Regions from separate parts of the Paenibacillus sp. FSL L8-0644 genome, predicted to be linked through region 2. Evidence: predicted binding sites of a transcription regulator. Region 2 holds the regulator's gene; each other region holds the start of a gene.

Region 1 (8,142 bases), 630 kb from region 2:
AGGTCAACAGCTGACGCAGCTTGTCCTTCTCACGCCCTTGCTGGCTGGCATACCAGTTATATACCTCCCACCAAGGAGATAAAATGTCACCGCCACGTCGCCATTGTCGTAATTGCGCAATAAGCTGCGGCAAAGCCTCGGACGGATGAGAAGCATACTCCCATTGCGTCGTCCAAGCATCCCCAGGCAAAGGGTATCCAGCCAGTGGGCGTTCGTCCAGACTAGGAAACAATTGCCGCACATGTCGTACTAACTCAGACGGCAACAATGACTTGCCTTCTTCATCAGTCACGGCATAGCTCATCCACAGGCTTCTACCGGCTGAAGTAAGGGCCGTATAAGCGAGAAAACGTTCGTCCAGCAGACGTCTTGTCATATCCGGCGCCAGCTCTACGCCTCGTTCGTTTAATGCCGTACGCTCCTGCTCATTCAGCACACCGTCCTCATGGAACACAGCCGGCATCACACCTTCGTTCATACCTAGCACAAAAGCATGTTGAATACCGGTCACACGTGTACGATCCGTGTTTCCGACTAGAACCTGATCCAGAGCTGGCGGAACAAGTCCCATACGGAATTCAGCCAATCCCGTTTCCAGCACACCCGCAAACAAAGAGGTATCCAGCCTCTCGTCACCCATCATTTCGACGATTTGATCCAGTAGTTCAAGCACTGCATCCCATACCTGACGATGCTCCTTGGCCTGCTCAGGATTTCCTGCTTCCTCTGCCTGATGAATGAAGGCGTCCAGCTTGTGGCCAATTTCTGCATCCTCCAGTAACAGATATACCGCTTCACACTTCTCAAGTGCAGTTCGTGCCTTGCCCACACGTTTCTCAAACGCACGTAAAGGCGTCACGATTACATCCCGACACAGCTCCATCAAATCCAACGTTTCATCCCGCCTACGGTTCCGTTCCTGCTCCTCTAGCTCCAGTGACAAGCTGGGCACAGCCTGCCACGGGCGACCGTCTGTCCAACGGCTACCTTGTATTCCGCAGGCCAGTACATAGTTTTCCAGACGATCCATCTCCTCGCGGCTCACCCGACCATCCAGCGGCAGGAGAAGATCTGTTTTGACCGCACGGAATACATCCTCATATCGCCAGCGTCGCTGCACGATATCCAGTGAAGCCCGAATCAATTCCACTAAGGGATGATGCAATACACTTCTCCGCTGATCCAGAAATACTGGAACCTCATATTGTTTGAATATCGGTTCCACCCATGACTCATAATCTTCAATATGACGCACAAACAGGGCCATCTCCCGATAACGCGCGCCCTCATCTCGGGCTAAACGACGCATTTCGCGTACAGCACCTTCCAACTCAGCGCGGCGATTCGCCGCAGCATACAGTTTTATGCCTTCCGGCTGTTCTTCTGTCCACTGCTCTCGTAGCTGCTGCAGCCGCATCCGTTGTTCCTGATTCCGTAACCCTGTACGATATTCAAAGTTAGCCTCCAAATACGCCAACGCCGGACGCTCCTTAAATCTCGGCGGCGGATCAGGGCGAAGTAATTGTGTCTGCGTCTCTATCATCAGCTCGTCTGCCATTCCTTTGAGCTTTACATACGTAGCGGCCGAAGGATGAAACAAATCCAGCTCATGCGGAAGCTGTCCGCTCTCGTAGCTGCGGTTGCAAGTCAGCGCCACTGTCAACGAAGAGGCATGCAGCATAAGTTGCTCCACCACTTTATATTCATGTGGTGTAAACCTACGGTAGCCATCCATCCAAATGTCTGCTCCACGCACAAGGGAAGACTCTGCAATCTGTTCTGCCAGCATGCGCAGCGTATCTTCACCGTCAATATATTTAAGCGTCAGCTCTCGTTCAAAATCCTCGTAGATTAGACTGATATCTTTGAGCTTGCCGCGCAAAATCGGAGTTGACTCTCCAGCAGCGTTCATTCGCTCCAGTTGCTCGGGTACAGACCGAGTATCATTTCCATACTGCTTTAGCTCCGTGAACAATGTATTCAACCGATCCACAAAGCCGAGCTGGTCTCCCGAATCCTTAAACAAACTCAGTTCATCCTTGCGACGACGAATAATTTTATATAAAAGCATCTTCTTGCCTTCTTCCGTTACAGGCACCAGCGCTGAACCCCCGGTTTCCTGCATAACTAAATAGGCAAGACGGTGAAATCCCATCACTTGGGCGCGCACCGACCCCTGAATACCGTTTCCGGCTTCTGTAAGTAACGCATGCTCAGAAGCAAATGACGATTGCTCCGGTACAAGTAACAGCATAGGCTTACCTAGCGGCTCCTCGCGTAACAAAGACGTCATTTCATTGCGGATTAACGTACTTTTACCACTCCCAGAGCGGCCAATCAACAAACGGACCGACATGATGCGGCCTCCTTTCCAACGAACAACATTCTATTAAACAGTATAGCATATCAGGCAAGAGAGAAAAGAACGTACGTTTGCCATGTTGTAGCAATTCTTTCTCCCTCTAAAAAATAAATCAGTCCCGCAGATTGGCTTGGTGCACGCCTTCTCTACAGGACTGATTTATACCTAAAACGAGTTTTATTTTACCTATTTAATCACCAAAAGGGCGATTGACTTTGACTTTGTATGAAACTACAACTGTGTCCGGCTGCGCACCTCAAAGATGGCGAATTTCAAGTAATGGCCTTCCTCCACACCCAAAATTTGAGGATGGTCCTTACCAGCTGCTCTCCAGTCTACCAGACGAAGGATTTTGCCGGCATCTGCCGCTGCTTCCTTAATGGTGTCCAAAAACAACTCCGGCCGCATGTGGAACGAGCAACTCGCTGTCACCAGATAGCCGCCCTCATTAACGAGCTTCATCCCGTGCAGGTTGATATCTTTATATCCACGTGTAGCCCCTTTGACAGCGTTCTTCGTTTTGGCAAAGGCTGGCGGATCAAGAATGACCACGTCAAAGGTGCGTCCGCCACCCGCTGTCAGCGGCTTAGACGTATCTCCTTTGCCCCCGGCTCGTGCATTGCGTTCCTCTACACCTTTCACCTGATTGCGCAAATATTGAAAAGCATCGTCGACGACAAACTCGACGCGTTCCTCAAAACCGTTCAGCTTGACATTGTCCCGCGCACTTTCAATCGCATGCTCAGAAATATCAAGACAAGTTACTTTTTTAGCACCATATTTACAGGCATTGAGCGTAAAGCTTCCCGTATGTGAAAAACATTCCAATACGGTTGCGCCGTCCCAGAATGGGAATTCAACAACCTTACCACTTTTATTCACTGGCTTCATGACCGTTGTGGCAGCGTCCCCTGAGTCTGTAGCAACTTCTTGTAGCGTAATTCCACTACGTGCTCCCCAACCTGTCATCAACGGTGCTATGGCCGCACGATTTTCACGCTGGTCAAAGAAATAACCCGTCTTCTGGCCCTCTACGATATCAACCTTGATATGCAGGCCATTTTCCGTCACCACTACATGACGCGGGCAATCACCGTACAAAGGACCCTTCGTTTGTTTCAATCCTTCCAGCTCTCGGATGGATACATCACTGCGCTCATATATACCAACAGGACCCACTACTTCAACGAGCGCATCCCTGATTTCTTCCCTGCGCCGATCCATGCCAAGCGTTAACAGCTGCACAACCAACACATCACCAAAACGGTCTACAATCAGTCCAGGCAAAAAATCAGCCTCGCCGTACACCAACCGATAAGCGTCTCCCCCGGTCACAAAACGTTCGCGGTGCTCCAGACATTTGCGAAAGCGTTGGGCAAAAAAGTTTTGATCCATCGCTTCCAGCGGCTCATAGGACATCACACGCACTGTAATTTGTGAAGCCGGATTATAGTAACCTGTCGCCAAATAACGCCCCTGATGGTTAACAATACTGACCAAATCGCCTGCCTCTGGGTCTCCTTCGATCTTGGCTATTTCGTTTTTAAACACCCAAGGGTGTGCGTGCTCCAGCCTTTTTTTACGGCTGCGTTCTAATATTACTGAAGGCAAAATCCTTCACTCCCATTCTTGGATTACTCAAAGTGTTAAAACGTTGTTCGATAGGGGCGCGGCTCTGCGGATCATTTGATCTTACGATCGCTGTTGCACGGGGATTCTTTGGATTTTATAAATGATTTTAATGGTAAGAATCCCCCTAGGTTTATACTTCCGAAGCAGCTTTCCTTTGGAAAGCTTTCAGGCGAACGCTCTCGCTTCTCCAGATTCAAATGATCCGCTTCGCTACTGCCCGCCTGTATATCGGCGTCACGCTTTTAAAGCTTGTGAAGATACTACAAAAATTATCGTTTTCCTAAAAAGAGCTTAGCCATGCTTGTCATGGCTGTCCTCGACAGATCATAGGCTGTTACATAAGTATTTTCACCTAGAAAAGGGGGCTATGCCCGTGCTTATACATGTTATACTCCCGCTGTGCGGCGGACTGTTTATTTTTTTGGGCGGGATGAAGCTGATGGAAGCAGCCCTCCGGCATTTGGCTGGCCCCTTCCTCACCCGTTGGCTGAACCGCGCCACCGTTTCCCCTTGGCGGGGTATGCTGTTCAGTTCAGGCATTACCGCCCTGTTGCAAAGCAGCACCGCTGTAACGGTGCTGACGATCGGACTGGTCAACGCCGGGCTATTGACCTATGGCCGTACGCTCGGCATCATTCTTGGCACCAATATCGGTACCTGTCTCACCACCGAGCTGATGGGGCTCCAGCTTGGCAAGCTGGCTGTTCCGCTGCTCTGCGGCTCACTGCTCTGCTGGAGCGCCGCCGTACTGTGGGGAGAATCAATCTCCGTTCGCCAGTACGCGTCTGCCGGAGTTTCACCCGGCTCCAATGGGCTTAGCCCTCCGCAGGCTGTACAATATATCAGCCTCGTATTTGCTGGATTTTCGCTGATTCTGGCGGGTATCCGCGTAATGCAAACGGTCGGCCCATGGATTGAGCAGGCCGGACTATTCCGCTGGTTTCTTGATCACGCTGCGGCCAACATGTGGTGGGCCTTCGCTGCGGGTGCCTGCCTGACCGCACTGGTTCACAGTAGCGCAGCCGTTATTGGCATGGCGATCAGCCTTGCCGCTGCGGGTGCCTTGCCAGCCGATGTGGGGATCGCCATCGTCATCGGCTCCAATGTAGGCACCTGCGTAACCGCCCTGATTGCCGCTGTTGGTGGCAGCGTGTCCGGCAAATTTGTAGCCTGGTCCCATGTGCTGCTGAACGTAGGCGGAGCCTTGCTCTTTATGCCGTTGATCCCTGGGCTAGAAATGGCCGCCGCCTGGATATCTACCGAGCCCGGAGCCAAGGTAGCCCATGCCCAAACCCTGTTTAACGTCATTAGCTCTCTGCTGGTCTTGCCTCTGTGCTACCTACCTGTATGGACGCGTTTAGAGGATCGTATATCTCCCCACAGAATCAAACGTTAATTCCTAGCATGGACAGCGCCTTGCTCAAAATGACATCATTATTGTCATATCCGCCCTGGCGCTGGAGAAGCCATGCTTCCTCAGGCTTATGCCATGCAACTCCCTTAATTTCTTCGATTTGTGCCTGTAAATCCCCATCTAGTGCCTCTACAAGATAATAGTGTACTTCTTTATCCACTTCCCCAAATTCCGGATGCTGATACGTATAAGCAATCATATCTACATGCTGGATAATCCGCCCGTTCAACCCTGTTTCCTCGCGAATTTCACGTAAAGCCGTCTGTTCGATTGTTTCTCCCAACTCCATTTTTCCTTTAGCCAAGGATACCTTGCCATATCGGTCAGTAATGAGCTGAATTTCAAGCTGCTCCCCCTGTTTGCGAAACACAACACCGCCTGCGGAAATTTCCTTTTTTGCTGCCATCCTGTAATCTCCCTTCCTTGCGCAACAAGGATTCCGTCCTCTCTGTAAGGAAAGGCGAAATCCTTGTTTGCCATCTCTATTGCCTTTTCAGGCTTTTTTTGTTCTTACAGAGCTGTTTGCAGCCCATTCTCCAGTACGCGAACCAATTGGCCTTCACTTTCATTAATGCCTGCCTTCGTTAGCTTCACGCGGCATACCTTGCCAACCAGATCCTCAGTACCTTCAAACGCCAGTTGAATATAATTGTCACTATATCCATGGAGTATGCCGCTATCTTCGGTCCCTTTCGGCGCAACTTCCGGAATGACCTCCAGCACCTGACCTACAAACTTCTCAACATACGCCAGTTGCATTTGCTCTGACAGTTGTATCAGCTCATGCACTCGTACATTTTTCACGTCTTCGTCCACCTGATCCTCCATACGCGCCGCAGGAGTTCCACTACGCTTGGAGTACGGAAACACATGCATTTCCGAAAAACCGATTTTTTTCATCAGCTCATAGCCATTGCGGAACATTTCATCCGTCTCCCCAGGGAAGCCGACAATTACGTCCGTTGTAATCGCAACATCGGGCATTGCTTTGCGAATCATAAGCATTTTGTTATAAAACTCTTCTGTGGTGTACTTACGACGCATCCGTTTCAATACAGTGTCGTCCCCCGCCTGAAGCGGTATATGAAAATGACGAACCAGCTTGGTGGAACGGTTCAGTACATCAAGCATTTTTTCATCAATCTGGCTGGCTTCAATCGAACTGATGCGGATACGCTCCAGCCCTTCCACCTTCTCCAGATCCCACAGCAGATCAGATAGGTCATAATTATCCATGTCGTCACCATAACCGCCAGTATGGATACCAGTGAGTACTATTTCCTTGTAGCCTGCGTGTACCAGTTGACGCGCCTGTGCAATAATGCTCGCAGCGTCACGACTGCGGGATAGCCCCCGCGACCATGGAATGATGCAGAAGGTACAGAAGTTATTGCACCCATCCTGAATTTTCAAAAAGGCCCGAGTATGATTAGCAAAATCAGGCACATCCATTTCCTCAAATACACGCGTTTTCATAATATTGCGCACGGCGTTCACTGGTTGACGCGTCCCTTGAATTTCCTGCACGAACGGAATGATTTTGTCCCGATCTTGAGTCCCGATAACGAGATCAACGCCAGGAATATCCATAATTTCGGCAGGAGAAGTTTGGGCATAACAGCCCGTCACTGCAACAATGGCATCTGGATTCCGGCGAATCGCGCGGCGAATGATCTGACGACTCTTTTTATCACCGGTATTCGTAACGGTACATGTATTAATAAGATAGACATCCGCGGTCTGCTCATCAAAGTCCACCTGTTCATAACCTTCATTTTTAAACAGCTGCCAGATCGCTTCTGTATCATAAAAGTTTACCTTACAGCCCAATGTGTAAAATGCCACTGACGGCATATTAAACCCCTCCCATTTCTCCTGTCTCATATAAAATGCAAGCCAATGCAGCCATTCCTGCGGTCTCAGCACGCAAAATACGTCTTCCCAGTCCTGTAGACTGGGCCCCAGCCTGCTCGGCCTCCAGGCTTTCCGCTTCAGTAAAGCCGCCTTCCGGGCCTACCACCAGCAGAACACGCGGCATGTCCGTCGACGCCCATTGTCCTACCAATGGCTGGATTACATCCCGTAGCTGCTGACCCTGCTCTTTTTCATAACAATAACATATCAAATCATACCCAGCAAAAGAAGCCAGAAGTTCTTTCCACGTCATTGGCGCACTAATTTCTGGAATCCGGTTACGGTGGCTTTGTTCAGCCGCTTCCTTCACAATCTTGCGCCAACGCTCCAGTCGCTTGCCTTCTTTTTTGGCATCATACTGCACGACCGTACGCTCGGACAAAAACGGTACAAACCCGGTTGCTCCGATTTCTGTACATTTTTGCATCACCGTCTCCATCTTGTCTCCTTTAGGAAGACTCTGAGCGATGGTGACCTGCACATGCGGTTCAGAGGTCATCTTCAGCGGCTCAATAATCGTCGCCGTAACATGATCCTGCTCTATCGTATCCAATGCAGCCAGTGCTTCCCTAGATACCCCGTCACTGACTATAATTTTGTCACCACTACGGCCCCGCATGACTTTAGCGATATGCCGCGCGTCCTCACCCGCAACAATCACGTGATCTTCTAGAAATTGCTCTGCCGGAATAAAATAACGCTGCATTCTCTCTCACACCTATTCCTGGATTTTGCAAAAATCCTCATTCTAAAAATAACTGTTATCCACTAATGTTCCGTACAAAATCCGAATAAATCACCAAGCAACATCATATCATCT
Region 2 (8,142 bases):
ATGGCGATCCGTATCTGGTGGAATATAGACGGGCAGATCCTGAGCAATGTTAGAGCGCACAGCTCGAGTGAGTTTAGGGAGCGGCTTGGCTTCCACGACGATTGCCGCTTCAGCTTCTCGCTCAGCCTCCATCTCCTCGGCCATTTTTTTACGGGACTCAGGATTCATAAGCTTATTGGCAATATCTAGGCCATCCATAGCATCCTTTGCATAGGCAACCAGACCATCATACTCAGGACGGATACGATTTTTAGTGAACTTACGTGTTAAAGCAGCTCCACCCACCATTATTGGAATATCAATATTCGCATTTTTCAAATCCTGTGCGGTCAGCACCATTTGTTGTGCCGATTTAACAAGCAACCCGGATAAGCCAATCATGTCGGCCTTTTCTTCACGGTAAGCCTCAATAATGCGTTCTGGTGGTACTTTTATACCCAGATTCACAATATGGTAACCATTGTTGGATAGAATAATCTCCACCAGATTCTTACCAATGTCATGCACATCACCTTTGACTGTAGCCAACAAAATCTTACCTTTTACTGAGGATTCATTCTTCTCCATGAACGGCTCTAAATAAGCCACGGACGCCTTCATCACTTCAGCGCTTTGCAGCACCTCTGCTACAATCAATTCGTTATTGTTAAACAGTCGTCCTACTTCCTCCATCCCCTTCATCAGCGGGCCGTTAATAATCTCCAGCGAAGAATATTTCACAAGCGCTTGCTCCAGATCCGGAATGAGTCCCTCCTTACTTCCCTCCACTACGTAGGAAGCCAGTCTTTCTTCGAGCGAAAGGTTTGATATCTTTTCTTTTTTCTCCACTTTCTTGTTACGAAAAGCTGCTACAAAAGCGGATAAAGTATCGTCATTTGTTTTATAGATCAAGTCTTCCGCAAGTTTCCGCTCATGCTCTGGAATGGATGCATAACGCTCAAGCTTCTCAGTGTTTACAATCGCATAGTCCAGACCTGCTTTGGTACATTCATATAAGTAGACGGAATTGAGCACTTCACGACCCGCTTCCGGCAAACCAAAAGAAACGTTACTGATGCCCAAGATAGTATGCACTCCGGGAAGCGCCTCTTTAATAATGCGAATACCCTCAATCGTTTCCTTAGCTGAACCGATATATTGCTCATCACCTGTTCCTACTGGAAATACAAGCGTATCAAAAATTAGATCCTCCGCTGCCAAACCGTAACGGTTCACCAACAGATCATAAGAACGTTTAGCTACCTCAAGCTTATCCTCACGTGAAATAGCCTGTCCGCGTTCATCAATCGTACCAACAACAACAGCGGCGCCGTACTTATGAATAAGAGGAGCCATGTTCTCAAATTTCTCTTCACCATCCTCCAGATTAATGGAGTTAATAATCGCCTTACCTTGCGAATATTGAAGTGCTTTATCAATGACTTTAATATCCGTTGTATCTATCACCAAAGGTACTTTTACCTTGTTTACAACCAGTTTCAAAAACGCTTCCATATCCGTCATTTCATCGCGGTCCGGGTCCTGCACACAAATATCAATGACATGCGCTCCGCTTTTTACCTGAGCACGGGCAATTTCAGACGCCTCTTCATATTTGCCTTCCACAATCAAACGCTTGAATTTGCGGGAGCCAAGAACATTTGTTCGCTCACCAACCATATACGGACGATTGTCCTGTTCAATATATACAGGCTCAATGCCTGATACGGCAGGAGGATGATGACCTACCAGCGGACGCGGCTCAAACTGCGACATACTTTCACTCATAACTCGAATATGCTCAGGCGTGGTACCACAACATCCCCCAGCAATATTCAACCAGCCTTTTTCAGCGAAAGCAGCCATTTTACGTGCTAATGAATCAGGCGATTCATGGTATTGGCCATTTTCATCGGGCAAGCCCGCATTTGGATAACAGCTAATAGCTGCAGAGGACATTTCAGACAGAGAGCGAATATGATCACGCATAAACTCTGGACCCGTAGCACAATTCAACCCAATCGAAATTGGATGTAAGTGTTCCAGTGATATGGAAAAGGATTCGATATTTTGTCCAGCCAACGTCGTTCCCATAGGCTCAATCGTGCCTGAAATCATTAGCGGAAGCTCGATACCTGTCTGCTCAAAAGCCTGCCGAATTCCGATACTTCCAGCCTTGACGTTAAGCGTATCCTGTGAGGTCTCCAAAAGGAGTACATCCACGCCGCCTTCAATAAGTGCCAAGGCCTGCTCTTGATAGCTGTCAATCAGCTCAGCAAATGTAACACCGCCTGTGACAGACAAGGTTTTCGTGGTTGGGCCCATAGCTCCTACTACAAAACGAGGCTTGTCCGCAGTGCTGTATTTATCCACCGCGTTACGCGCCAGCTTGGCCGCCACCAGATTAATTTCACGGGCACGTTCTGGTATATCGTAATCCGCCAAAACGACGGATGTTGCTCCAAATGTATTCGTTTCAATTAGGTCTGCTCCGGCCTTCAAGTATGCTTCATGAATCCCTTGAATGACATCCGGTCTCGTTAAGACCAGCATTTCATTACAGCCCTCCAGCTCTTCCCCACCAAAATCATCGGGGGAAAGGTCTTCCTGTTGAATCATGGTGCCCATGGCCCCATCAAGAAGGAGTATTCTTCGTTGTAATGCATCCTGCAAGCTAACTTTATCCAAATTTCTTCACCCCCGCAAAACGTTAAATCCTAGTTTAGCAGAAACCGTATCATTTAGATAGATTGAAGTAAAAACATACGTTTTATACAGGTTGTTCTTTGTAAAAACGACTTCTCTTATCCATTTTTATAGTTTGTAGCATTATTAAACGTACTTAACCCTGCATCCTTTAGCTATGTTCATTTGCATTATAAAATGTTGAAATCCTGTATTGTACAACGTTTCAAGACATGGTATTCTTTATATAACATTAATCCAAGTGGAAAAGAGGGGATAAATACATGGCCGAAATCTTAATACGTAATACGAATGAAAGAATTAGCGGTGAAGAACAAGTACGTGAATTTCTGGAGAGTCACGAGATATTGTATGAACATTGGGATGCTTCCAAATTGTCCGGGGAGCTGCAAGAGAACTTTACCTTAACAGATGATCAAAAGGCCGCTGTTCTCAAAACATTTGAACCCGAAATCAAGGATTTAGCCGCACGTCGCGGATATAAAATATGGGACGTTATCACTCTATCTGAAGCAACGCCGAATTTGGACGATCTGCTGGCCAAGTTTGAGCAAATTCACACCCATACCGAGGATGAAATCCGTGCCATTGTCGCTGGTAAAGGCATCTTTATCATTAAAGGACCTGAAGAGATCGGCTATTTTAACGTAGAGCTTTCACCGGGGGACGTTATCTCCGTACCCGAAAATATACCTCACTTTTTCACTTTAATGGAGAATCAAAAGATCGTGGCAGTCCGCTTGTTCATTGAAGAAAATGGCTGGATTGCGGAACCGTTCGAAGATCCAACCTTCATTAAAGCATAATTACGAATTTATCCTTGTGTAAATAAAAAACTCCCTCTGCTCTGTGACAATCGAGCGAAGGGAGTTTTCTTAATACTCGTTTCCAAAGACTGTGGATTTCTTACTTTAACGATTGAATAATTCCGTCCAATTCAGACAGATGCTTGATTTGGAACTTCGGCTTGATCTCTGTGGTATTGGTTTTGGCGTTTCGGTTCACCCACACCGAGTGAACACCTGCTGCCAACGCTCCTTGAATATCAGTCGTCAGCTTATCTCCTACCATTAAAGCATGTTCAGGCTCAATACCAAGAAGCCCCAACGCATGCTGGAATATAGACGGATCAGGCTTGCCTCGACCAAATGAACCTGAAATGACCACATGATCAAAGAAAGGAGCTAATTGAGGAACTCCATCCAGTTTCTCCTGTTGTAAATCAGGGGAACCGTTTGTCAATAATAATAGCTTGTATTGTCCCTTCAATTGTTCTAGAATTTCAAACGTTTCTTCATATACATGGGGACGTGCGCGTCTTTCCGAAGCAAATTGGGTAGCCAGCTTTTCCGCCAACTTCTCATTATCTATCCCTAGTTGCTGGAGTCCTCTGCGCCATGATTCCTTTCGATAAACAGGGGCCAACTGTTCCAATTGACGGAATTCAGGTTGCTCACCTGCTGTAAAATTCGCCCACAATCCTTCAAACGGATTAATGCCGATCATTTGAGTAAAACTAAAAGTTTCATAGGATTCATACAAAGCGCGTGCTTCTTTACGTACGGCTTCCTCCAAAGCTTTTGGATCAACACCTGCTTCACGGGAGCCTGTTTGACACGCTGCATCAAATGCCTCTTCTACACTACGTTCATCCCACAAAAGGGTATCATCAAGATCAAACATTACCGCCTGAATCGTCATCTGAATTATCCACTCTCTTTCCACAGTATATGTACGCCTATTTGCTTGATTAAGCATTTGAATCGTTATGTGTGCCCATATTAAGCAAGCGGCCGCAGCATGTTATATGAAATAACATCATACGGCCTTTGTTACAGAGTACAGGCTAAATCAGTTATTTCTTGTCAACCTGTATCTGATTGGATAGCGCAAACTTCTCAAGTCGCTCTGCAATGGCATCCGTGTCATAGCGACCTAATGATTTTGTGAAAATAAAATTACCACCCTTACCTTTTCTTTCAACGGTTACGTAACCCTTTTCAATCTTGATGGCTTTCATGTCCCCAGCGGTCATTGGACGTTCCCTACCACCTTTCAGCATATAGAGAGTATCCTTTCCCACTTTCAGATAAGGACGACGGATAAAAAAGATAACAGCCAGCATCAAGTACAGGCCGAATACAAGCCAATCCATCCCTTGCATACCGGTCTTAGTCAAAAAGTAACTCATAAGCATGTACAATACAGAAAGACCAGCCAGCATAATTGGCACAGTAATGTTACGTCCACGGAAAATATCCATTGCAGAACCTGCGCCGCTAATGGTTTGAATACCTTGCTTTTTGCGCGATTTATTTAAATGCGCTGTGTTTTTGCGTACTTTTCTTTCAAATGATCGGGCCATCTCTCAATTCCTTCCCAGATATATTACATTAAAACAATTGCCTCAAAGCTGATCTATATAGATACCATGAGAGGTACCTAAAACAAAAGGCAAATTGCAGGCTTGGGCGCTTTAACAACATTAATGCTTCAGCCCGTCATTTCCCTTCGATGTATCATCGTCCACAAATTCAATCGTTTCTAGCTGCTGCCGAAAATTACGGCGAATGTTACCTAAATAAATTTCCCGAAGGTTGGCACGTTCTGTGGTTTCCTCTTCTGTTAATCCCTCGGATTTTGCTTTGCGCGCTAATTCATTAATGCGCTGTACCAAGCTGTCTATATTCAAATTGTGTCCCCTCCATAAAAGCAAAGATATAATACACTTTGACATGTAGAAAAGAGCTTGTCAAGGCTCCCGCATTACGCTCCCTGACAAGCTCTAATAGTCTATAGATCATAAGTCAGGAAGCTTGAGTACCTGACCTGCCTGCACTCCCCGATCCTCTAAACCGTTAATCCGCACAATTCCTTCTATATATACCCGTGTATCCATTCGTTCCGGTTTATGATTCGCGGCAATCTGCCACAACGTATCCCCAGGTTGTACTGTCAGTTTAGTCACTTCTTCCTTGGAAGCTGAAGGAGCCGCGAAAACCGTAAGTACACCTGCTCCTGCAATCCAAGCAACAATCATTATAATAAGAAGCTTAAGTAAAAGAGTATGGGTAATAATCTGCATATAACGCGCCCTACCCTCTTTTCGGGTCTCCTGTAAATTTTCTATATTCATTGGAAAAATACTTTGATAGGTGCTATATTTCATCATGGTTGTGTCCTCCAAACGTTTGTTCTTATGTTTTCACAATATAACACGAACGTTTGTTTTGTTCAATAGAAAAGAGAACAAAAGTTCGCAATTATTTTTAGGGATTATTTAGAACTTATGTTTGTACGAACGGAGGTTCTATGCTATAATTTTCCCAAACGTTACTAAATGGGGTTGATACGGTATGTCTAAGATTTCGAGCCGCCAGCAGGCCATTCTTGAATTTATCCGCAATGAAGTGCGTCTAAAGGGATACCCCCCTTCTGTACGCGAAATAGGCGAGGCTGTCGGATTGGCCTCCAGTTCTACGGTTCACGGTCATTTGGATCGTTTAGAGAAAAAAGGACTCATTCGCCGCGATCCTACAAAACCACGGGCTATTGAGTTACTCGGTCAAGACGAATCGGATAACAGCAACTTGATTAATTACTCCATTAGTCGTGTCCCCGTCGTCGGCAAAGTAACCGCTGGTCTTCCTATTACGGCGACAGAAAATATTGAAGATTACTTTCCTCTTCCCCAACACTTTGTTGGTGAGGATAAAATATTCATGTTATCTGTTGTAGGCGAAAGCATGATTGAGGCTGGGATTGCTAACGGAGACTATGTAATCGTACGTCAGCAGCAGACCGCTGATAATGGCGATATTGTTGTAGCTATGACAGATGAAGACGAAGCTACAGTTAAAACCTTCTACAAAGAAAAAGATCATATCCGGCTTCAACCTGAAAATCCAGCCTTTGAACCGCTTCGTCTGACACACGTCAGTATTTTGGGCAAAGTTGTAGGACTCTTCCGGGACTTCCACTGATTTCTCGTTCTTCCTTCCCCGTTATTCTATCCCCTAATACAAAACCGGCTGCCTAGGGCAAGCCGGTTTTGTATTGTTATTATGCTTACTATGTATCTCACAACTATTCTTTCCTTTTTGCAACCTATTCCTATTGTATCTACTATAAAATCAGCCTCATCATCTCAAATAATCCCCCACTGATCTTGAACAGCTATACTGTTATGGGCAAAACTAATAGATCTTTCTTTCTTTTAGCTAAATATGGTATATTAATTACTCATAGCTCTGTAGGAGGAATTAAATGAAAAAAATAATAATTTCAGCGTTTGTTATGATATTTATCGTCGTAAGCTGTGCAGTTCCAACAATGGATCATTTGTATGCAGAAGAGAAATCACACATAACAACCTACGATCGTATTCAGTACATACAAATACCCATCCATTTCAGGTATTTAGAAAAGCAACTTGAAGCTGTAATTTCCGAAAGAAATAATTACCCAGAGGCCAGCCAAGAATATAAACAGCTCTCAGAACAACTGAATCATATTCTTGCCCAAGAGGCGTACTACGAAAAAAAACTTAACACCCTTAATAGTAAATAATTTTCATACAAACTGCATATTATCTTTATTCTACACATTAGACTCATGCCGACCTGCCTGTAAAATCTCCTGCAACGTAAAGTTGAAAAGGCGAAGACAGGTTCGCATGAGTTTTTTTGTTAACCTTTAGGGATATAGGTACTAGCTTCTTTTTGCTTCTAATAGATTTATGCTGATACATTACTATCACAATTGACATATATATATAGCAGAACTAAGCAAAGGAGATATGCAGATGATCAGAAATAGAGTTAAAACGTATAAGCATCGCATCGGGAAAAACAGATATCTGGTCGTTAAAGTCTTTCAAGCCGCAGCTGCTAAAACAGGAAGCGGAAATGCACTAGCAACCAATGCCTTGAATATCAAAATTTCCAAGCGTAAGCATAAACGCCACTAAGATTCAACCGCACCTTCATTTCTTGAAGGGAGGTGATATTATGAGCAGAAGACATTGCAGACGTGATTTAAGAAGAAGAAGATTGAACATCCGTTCCAATCAAAGAGCCACTGCGCGTGCAAGAGGTAACGCACTGGCTGTTAATTTGTTTAGCGTAAACGATAGACAACGCAGACGTTAATAATTGTTTCCATGCAAAAAGCGGGAGGAATTCTTCCTGCTTTTTTGTGTTAAATAGCACACCTAACTACTGCTATGAATCATTTAAGCAAACGGAGGGGGATCTAAAATATCACACATAGTTGAACAGTCGCTACCATTTTACACTTTTTATAAATCTAACAGATAGGAAAACGTGGTTCTCTTTTAGAATAATGTGCATAGAGAAATTAAACCAGGAGGAGACAAGCCATGATAATTAAAATGTCACTTTCAAATATGGGGGATTTTAAGAAGTCAAATGAGAATAACGGCTTTATTGTGTCCGG
Region 3 (8,142 bases), 1.1 Mb from region 2:
TATTTTACCTGTGAATTTGAAGATGGAGAAAGAGGAGAATTTGAAGCACCTGAATCTGAATACGGAGTAACTATTGTTGGAGATAGAGTTATTGTACTTCAGCAAGGTACATTTTCAAAGGTCGAGAGAGTTGTTGGCAATTAATAAGCATTGAGGTTCTACTTGCGTACTGATAACAACACATCTTGAAGCGCCGTGGCACCCTATTGGCTAAGTTGGTGGGGTGTTTTTATGTTATGGAATACTATATAATTTTGAGGAGTGAATAAAATATGCTCGAAGCGTTTCAAATTTTTCTTACCATGATCGGTTTAATATTAGTTGTTTTTGTGCCTATTATAATATCTTCAAACCGAGAACATGCTAGAAATTTAAAACAACCCAAAATTGAACGAATCGCAAAAATAATTGATAAACGAGTAGACTGGGTGGAGAATTCTTCAACAAAAAAATATTTTATTACATGCCAATTTGAAGGATCGGATCGGAAAGAAGTCAGAGTACAGGAAAATGAATATGGCATTTTAATCGTTGGAGATGAGGTTAAAGTAATAACCTAAGGTACTTCAGAAAAGGTGGAACGTATTACAACATGAGGTGATCAGCATGAACCAAACATATAAAGTGTTAAAGTCGGATATAGAATTATTTGCAGCTGCATTAAGCCAGGTAAAGGTGTACGTTGTTCAGTCATTGGGAGAGGATTTGATATCGGTTATAGACTATGGTGGCACTATAGAAAAGTTTTCGACTGATTCGGTTAAGATTGCCGAGCTTATTACATACGGAACCAGTTTGAACTTAGAGTAGATGTGAAAGAGGATTCCAACGGTATATAGCCGATAGAGTCCTTCTCTGTTTTATGTGAGGCGGATGTATATGAAGCCACTTAGTAATTTCTGTACATTAATTAGAACTGTCTTGCGCTTATATTGAGGTCCATCTGGGAACCGTCTTGGGTGTAAATGTATACACTATATGAGTTTTTACTTTGGGAATAAATTTGCAAGGTCTTTTGACTACCAGGTGAAACCGAAGTGTCTATAGAGGTGCTAGAACCTGCTTTCTTAATCTCTACATAAACTGTTGAACTTCCATTATCTTTAACGAACACATTGGCGTCTTCTCCATTCTCAGGGATCATGGTGAAGGTTTTCTCAAATGCTCCTTTTCCAGTGTGATGTATCGGATTAATCAATTGAACATCAAAAGGAGTAATAACATGCCCGTCCTGATTCTCAGTATTTTCAATCACTTTAATGAAACCATTATCAGTTTGATTTGCTGAAATTGAATCCTGTGCAAAAGCAGCAGGGCTTAGTGACAGAAGCAATGATGTGGCGATACCAAAACTCATTAATCTTTTCAAATTAAATCACTTCTTTCTATAATTTAACTACAAAAATAATTATAATTAATCTGCACATCTGTGTACATAGTCACTAAGTACCATTAAATGATGTTGTTATGTGAATCAACTGGGGGGATAGTTTGATTTATCTATATATAGTAAAAAGCTCTGCTAACCTTAATTGGTCAGCAGAGCCTTTTTCGTTGATCAGTTTGAATTTAGAGTGACGCGAAAAAGGCACTTAATCAAATGTGTATTTTTCATGTCAGACAAAACTCCCCTTACTTTGACAGTTATTAAGCTGTATGTTTATTGATGAAGATTAAAAGAAGGAGGGGACAGAAAAATGAGTATGAAATTAGGAAGGAAAGCTACTTTATGTTTTTCCACAATCGCTCTCTTGTTTTCAGTTATCGCTCCGCTGTCAGCTTCTGCAGATGCAGCAACTGTAACGCTTGACACTTACAAAAAATCTTCAAATCAAGAATTAGTTTTATCACAATCGGTAATTTTTAAAGATGACACGGCATATACAGATGTATCTATTATAGGGAAAAGAGTGAAATTTTCAATTAATGGTTTAGAAAATCCTTTTAATGCTAATTATTATAATCGTTTGGCCTGGACAAGTGATGAAAATACACCGAGTATAGAAAATACGTTATCAGTAAAAATTGCCCCAAAAACAGGGAGTCTTTACGGTTCCTCCAGCTATGAGAACCTTTCTCTGATAAAACAAAAAATCACCTCTGATTCAAAAGTATATGGATGGATTCAATTAGAATCAAAAGAGTGGGCTAAAGCAGGATCAGCTATAATTAAATATTAAAAAATCCTTAACGTTTGAAGTAAGTGAATACTCTAGATAAATTGAAAAGCTCTGCTAACCTTAATTGGTCGGCAGAGCTTTTTTCGTTGATCAGTTTGAATTTAGAGTAGATGTGACAAAGGACTCCGCTGGTATGTAACTAGTATGGAGTCCTTTGTTGTTTATTATTTTATTCCAATCTTAAAGGTATATAGTCTTAACGGTTGCTGAATGGTCCTCTATTAATATAGTGGTTGTTGTTATCATAAAACGGGGGTTTATTATATGTATAATTTTACAAAAAATTGAAAAGTTATCTGTTCTTTTGTCTAAAACCCCATTACATACTATATTTATGATACGATTCGTGTGTTACATAAATTCAATTAATTGGAGGGATTTATTATGAAAAAATTATTATCTGTTGCCGTTACGTCTATTCTAGCTGTCACCATGGTGACCCCAGCTTTTGCTTCTGAAGTTAGTCATGCTGTAGTTCCAGCCTCAACAGACGCAACATACAACATAAAATCTGTAACTCCATTTGCTGAGCCGGTAACAAAGATGTCTACAGAGAAGCAGAATCAAAAGCATCGCTTCAATCAATTTACTATTACACGTTAAATGGTGTGAACAGCTATACTATATCAGATGAGGCATTCAATATTTCCGGAGGAAATGTAAATATTACATTAGTTCAATATTTAGAAGATAGTCGTTACAATCCTGTTGTTAGCTACCAATTAGTGGGGTGGGGAAATAATAGTCATGAGCAAATAATTTCAGTTCCAGGGACATTTACTAATCTGAATACAACAAGAACTTTTTACAATGTTAAGCCAGGAACATATAAGTTAAGAATCGGTAATGTGGGAGAACTAAGTCCTTTATGGGGAAATGGATATCTTACTTATTGATTTTTAAGTATGTGAAAAGTTTCTTTAACTATGAAATACCTCGTGGAACATATCAGAGGCGATTGAAAAAGTCCCTTTGTTGCAAAAGGTAAAGTTACTCATGAAAAATGAGGAGTCTGTACCTTTTTTCTGCCAACAGCATAGAACCCTGAGATAAAGACAGGAAGGCGCACAGAGGACATAAAGGCGGGGCTACTGGCTTTGGAACAAGACAACAATATTGCATGGGATAACAAGAGCGATACCCGCCACATCATGATAATAGAGGGCTGGGATCGCGATCAAAAGATCGTTACGCCTCCTGGCTGCAAATAGGTACTATACAGAATAAAACAACCCCGGATTGCTCCGGGGTTGTTTTATTCGAGACCAAATTGTGCTTTTGCTTGTAGTTTGTTGCCTTGGAATGTGAAAACGGCATTTGCACCAGGTCCGACTTCACCTTTATACGAATACATTACAGTATAAAATTCGTCTCCTTTTTCACCAACCTCTGAAACAGCCTCACCGGGACCACCGATAATTTTCGCAACTTCCTCATAAGTCATTCCATTTTTAATGTTGTTATATTTAGCTTTGGTAATAATTCCGAGGTTTGGCGATTCTGCTACTGTCCGACCCTCTATTTTTCCGTTATATAGTTTCCAATGGGCTTCTCCCTTAACACCACGGGAACCAAGTTCACCCTTAAAGGTAACTATATCCCCCTGGTTAAGACCATTTAATTCTGAACGATCTGAAACTTTTACAACAATAACATCCCCGAGTTTTTTCTTTTCAGCGCTAATATCTGACCATGATTCACCGTTGTAATCTGCTGGTTTACCATAGACATAAAGGCTGCTTGATCCAGCTTCAATAACAACGCCTGACCATGAAACAACTTGATTTCTTACACTGTCGAATGCTTCCCCTTGCTTGGATACTGGCAATGCAAAGAGAGCAGATGAAAACTTATCAAAAGGAAGCGATGTGTCAATCAATGTTTTTTTAGCATCAGTCTGTCCCTTTTGAACTGGTTCAGTAGTAACTTCGTTCCCTTTAACAGGTGTGGTAGCTACCGGTTTGGAATTAGTTTCGGTTGGTTTCTGAGTGTCAGCGACTGATATTCCAATAATAAATACTAGGAAAGCACCTAAACCAAAGAGAAACATTTTCTTAGCCTTGCCGTTCTTTTTTATTAAAGCTATAGCCCACAAAACAAAAAACACAAAAAAAGCCAGCAAAGCAATCACAGCAATTGCAGTCATTACATAACCCCTATCTATTGGTAATGTTATAGTAAAATTAGTATATATGACCTAGGAATAATTTTCTAGAACAAAAGTCTTAGAAGTAGAAAACAAAAGCCCTTGTAAGGAACATACGTTCGGGATATAATTTGAACATATTACATCAGGAGGCTACATACATGTCTAAAAAACTAGAAGATAACGGATTATGGGAAAGCAGTCGCATTATCATACCAGAGCATAAAGAGGCTTATCTGAAGCTAATGAAAGACCGTCAGCGGCGCGGTAAACCGGAGTTGGATGACCAAGAGGTACAATTAATCGAGCATGCTCTAATAGAGTCTTACAATTCACGTCAGCCTGTGACAGTGGTTGTTTTCAGTCCGTTTGACGATGCGGAGTTAACAGGTGTGGTTACATCAATAAACACCGCTAGACGTGAAGTAAAACTATTTCGTGATGAGGATGATTTTAGTTGGATTAAGCTAGAGGATATTATATCAGCTATTGTATAGTCCCCTAAAAAGGAACGGGCTCACTGAGCCTTCTTCGAACAATGGATTTTTGAGCAGTAAAAAGAGCCTTCGATTTCTCCCGAAGACTCCGCATGTGGACTAATCTTGAATTGCTGTTACGACTCCATTTTCGAAATAGATGTACTTGTAATGATCATAGACCCATTGTTCGTTTACACCGTAAGTAGTAGTGTTCTTATTAATATGTTTGGGTAGTCCCCATTTTGAATAAGTTACTTCCTGTTCAGACATACCAATTTGGGGAGCGAGTTTTTCGGGCGGGATATCCTCGTAATATCCAATCTTGGTGAAGGTGTTGACTCCAAGGCTTTCATCCTTTGAAATAAGCTTGTCATTCTTTAGGTAATAAATTGTGCCGTTATCAGCATGTAATTCTGTACCAATTAGGATAACAGGCCAGGTATAAGTGCTTTCATCTTGAGAATTAAAGGAGAGTACCTTGGTTACTTCTCCATTTTTAAAAGTCAGTTTCTCGTAACCTGATTCATCTTCCCAAATGCCTTGAAAGCTATTATACAAAGAAGCTTGAGTCAAATATTGTATTGAGTCCTGATAGTCTTTACTTGCATGAATAATTCTTTTGCTTCACGAAAGTTATACGCCCTAAATTGTTTAACTCCTTCCCGATAATTCGCTTCTCTCAGTAAATTAGAGGAATCTTTATAATCTTGGATTGGTTCAAGTAATTCAATTGCCGAAGCGTAGTTACCTTGGGAGGAATTTTGCTTTGCCAGTAAGTATATTGATTCTGTTTTTAGCTTGACACTATCTTTGTAGTTGACTAAATTGATAAACAATTCAATAGCCTTTTCGTATTCTTTATTTTTTAGAAGGTGTTGTGCCTTTAGATAATTTGTTTCATTAATCAACTCATCGGAATCTTTGTACCCATCCAAATTGGTGAAGGTGGCTTGAGTTGCTTTGTCAAATTCACCGTTATTCATTAATGACTTGGCCTGAATATAACTGATATAGGGAGCTGCGATTAAAAAGCCTACGATAATAAGGCATAAAATAAGAAATGGAGCAATTGAGATAATAATTTTCTTTCTATAGCTGATCTCTTTAGGAATCGGACCATCATTCCTAATTTCGGATGTTTTTTCTTGCGGTGCTGTATTGATAGTTACTTCCCTTCCGCAATAATTACAGAAGGCGCTTCCTTTGGGTATTTCTTTCCCACATTTATCACAGAGCATTCTTTTTTACTCCTGCCTTTCCTGGAACTCTGCTGCTTCATAAAAAGTAGTCTATCAAACATAGGAATATTTTTCTAGGTCTAATTACATGAGAAGAATTCGGATAACCTGTCTATAAATAAATCTAACGAGGTGATGCATAGATGCATATTGAATTTATTACATCTGATTCTACTGATATTACGAGCCGCTTGTTATGAGTATAATTATAAAAAATATGGAAGTGTACAGCGTGACAGGCGTTATGTAAGAATTTCAACGGAAGAACAGACGTGCAAGATCATCTGGAAAGATCATCGTTTGAAATTGCTGACCAATGATGATGTTACAAAATACTTGATAATGATTTTTAGGGAATTTCTTAGAGACATTCTTAGTAAAACAATAATGGCTACTGGAGTATGAAAATAGCTTATTTCTAGAGTCAGGTGATCAATATTGAAAGGAGGTTGTTTTAACCGCCCTTGTGAATTCGGAAAGTAGTTTGCGTAAATACATAGTAGAAATGACTACAGGCCGACGAGCTGCTTTGGTTCTGGGTGGGGGGCAAGTCTAACAGTTGTCCTAAAGGAGGTATTGGATGAGGAAAAGAAAGGCGAATGTTAATCGCCAAAGAAACATCATATATAATAGAAGAAAAAATTTAGGCTTTCGGTAAAATGTGATACCATCCATGATACCGAAAGCTTTGAAGACTAAAGAAAAATCGTTAATTTAGCTGTGCGCACAAATACATACATCCTGTAATTAAGCGGATTCTCGTTTCGTTTGCACCTAATCCAAATCGAGATGGAAGGCAGTATCGGTTAAAATCCATTAACCCTTGGTGTCACGAGTTTTTGAAGTAATCTTAAGCTTGTTAAATCCGAGTCATGCCGATTTTATGCCGACTCGGATTTCCTGCTAGTATAGGAGACGAACTTTTTAAGTTCGTCTTCTTTTGTTTTTTCTGTGATACCTAAGTCCATAAGCCTTCTTTCTACTACAAAAAAAAAATTATGCTTAGGACTGCAGATAGTTGCCTAGCACTTATGTATGTTTGCTTAATAGGATGTTGTGAGTGACATAAACATAAGGAGGCATGCCAACAGATGCAGAAGAACAGAGCTGGAGTGAAGAAGAAAACCCTCTCTTCTAAGCAGACACAGAGACATGTACATGAATTTGAAGGTAGCACCAAACTGGCCGAAGAAGGTGCAGACCGACATAACCACCGCTTTGCAGGTGTTACTGGGCAAGCGATTCGAGTTGGAAGAAGTCATGTCCATGAAATTGATCTTACCAAAACTGATTTCGTGAACCATTTTCATAATCTGAGAAGGATTAGAACAGGGCCCGCTATTCCAGTCGGAAATGGTAAGCATGTACATTTTGTTACGGGCCAAACTACATTAAATGATGGTCATGTACACCAGTTTAATTTTGCAACATTGATTCAGGCACCTCTTATTTAATGAACGGTGGTTTGATCCGAAGCTGAGGTAACACAAATGATGGTTATAGACATCTGCTCATACAGAATGAGAGCATCGTCTTTGAAATCAAAAAGCTCTGCTAACCATAATTGGTCGGCAGGGCTTTTAGACTTACATTAATTCTGTACTTCATGATTTATGATCGGCTATGATTTTATACCTTATGATAAGCCGCCTTATTCGAATATTAAGTATATATTTTTTGTAACATTTTTATGGTCAGTGTCACCAATAAGCAATTCTTTAATGTTGGGACAGCTTGTCTGCCACTTGTTTATTTATCTGAAGTTTTATGGTCTAAGTCATGATGTAACTCGGTTGCTGGTATTTTGGCATTATAGATTTGTCCTTTGGCAACTGGTTTTGAGATGTATACATAGCTCCCGGTTCCATCCGGCGCACTCCCTGTTGCCCACAAACCTTCACTAGATTCTTCGCCCTCAGACAAATTCCAAAACTCATAAGCTTCAGGCTGAGACTCTTGTTCTGCCTCAGGGGGAAAAGAAGCCGGAACCACAACACCGTTTTTCTCTTCTAATTCTTGGATTGCCGCCATCCATTGATACTGGTGATAGCGGTCACGTGCTAGCATTTTCCGTAGTGTAGCTCTGACGCTTTCATCTT

The links. The regulator LexA, encoded in region 2, represses DNA repair genes until DNA is damaged. The targets are predictions, from matches to a motif close to CGAACATATGTTCG.
Region 1: addB (helicase-exonuclease AddAB subunit AddB) is a predicted target of LexA. The motif match lies at 2,423-2,436, and genes of this name have one in related genera.
Region 3: NSS94_RS08565 (YolD-like family protein) is a predicted target of LexA. The motif match lies at 4,435-4,448, and genes of this name have one in related genera.

What each region holds. Positions count from the first base shown of each region.
Region 1 covers NZ_JBBOYN010000001.1:3,591,853-3,599,994, forward strand. Annotated here, with positions in the region: gene addB (helicase-exonuclease AddAB subunit AddB) at 1-2,356, opposite strand, end outside; gene NSS94_RS16275 (class I SAM-dependent rRNA methyltransferase) at 2,594-3,973, opposite strand; gene NSS94_RS16280 (Na/Pi cotransporter family protein) at 4,368-5,390, shown strand; gene NSS94_RS16285 (NUDIX hydrolase) at 5,380-5,814, opposite strand; gene mtaB (tRNA (N(6)-L-threonylcarbamoyladenosine(37)-C(2))-methylthiotransferase MtaB) at 5,919-7,262, opposite strand; gene NSS94_RS16295 (16S rRNA (uracil(1498)-N(3))-methyltransferase) at 7,264-8,028, opposite strand.
Region 2 covers NZ_JBBOYN010000001.1:2,963,523-2,971,664, forward strand. Annotated here, with positions in the region: gene metH (methionine synthase) at 1-2,667, opposite strand, end outside; gene NSS94_RS13255 (1,2-dihydroxy-3-keto-5-methylthiopentene dioxygenase) at 2,949-3,491, shown strand; gene NSS94_RS13260 (HAD family hydrolase) at 3,592-4,386, opposite strand; gene NSS94_RS13265 (hypothetical protein) at 4,541-5,050, opposite strand; gene NSS94_RS13270 (DUF896 domain-containing protein) at 5,171-5,377, opposite strand; gene NSS94_RS13275 (LysM peptidoglycan-binding domain-containing protein) at 5,486-5,854, opposite strand; gene lexA (transcriptional repressor LexA) at 6,042-6,668, shown strand; gene NSS94_RS13285 (hypothetical protein) at 6,952-7,254, shown strand; gene NSS94_RS13290 (hypothetical protein) at 7,490-7,654, shown strand; gene NSS94_RS13295 (hypothetical protein) at 7,695-7,835, shown strand; gene NSS94_RS13300 (GNAT family N-acetyltransferase) at 8,066-8,142, shown strand, end outside.
Region 3 covers NZ_JBBOYN010000001.1:1,875,020-1,883,161, forward strand. Annotated here, with positions in the region: gene NSS94_RS08525 (DUF2500 family protein) at 1-144, shown strand, start outside; gene NSS94_RS08530 (DUF2500 family protein) at 273-560, shown strand; partial or broken gene NSS94_RS08535 (hypothetical protein) at 607-839, shown strand; gene NSS94_RS08540 (hypothetical protein) at 911-1,357, opposite strand; gene NSS94_RS08545 (hypothetical protein) at 1,698-2,180, shown strand; gene NSS94_RS08550 (hypothetical protein) at 2,565-2,783, shown strand; gene NSS94_RS08555 (hypothetical protein) at 2,789-3,076, shown strand; gene NSS94_RS08560 (hypothetical protein) at 3,436-4,326, opposite strand; gene NSS94_RS08565 (YolD-like family protein) at 4,488-4,823, shown strand; gene NSS94_RS08570 (hypothetical protein) at 4,923-5,378, opposite strand; gene NSS94_RS08575 (zinc-ribbon domain-containing protein) at 5,375-6,043, opposite strand; gene NSS94_RS08580 (YmaF family protein) at 7,135-7,497, shown strand; gene NSS94_RS08585 (manganese catalase family protein) at 7,793-8,142, opposite strand, start outside.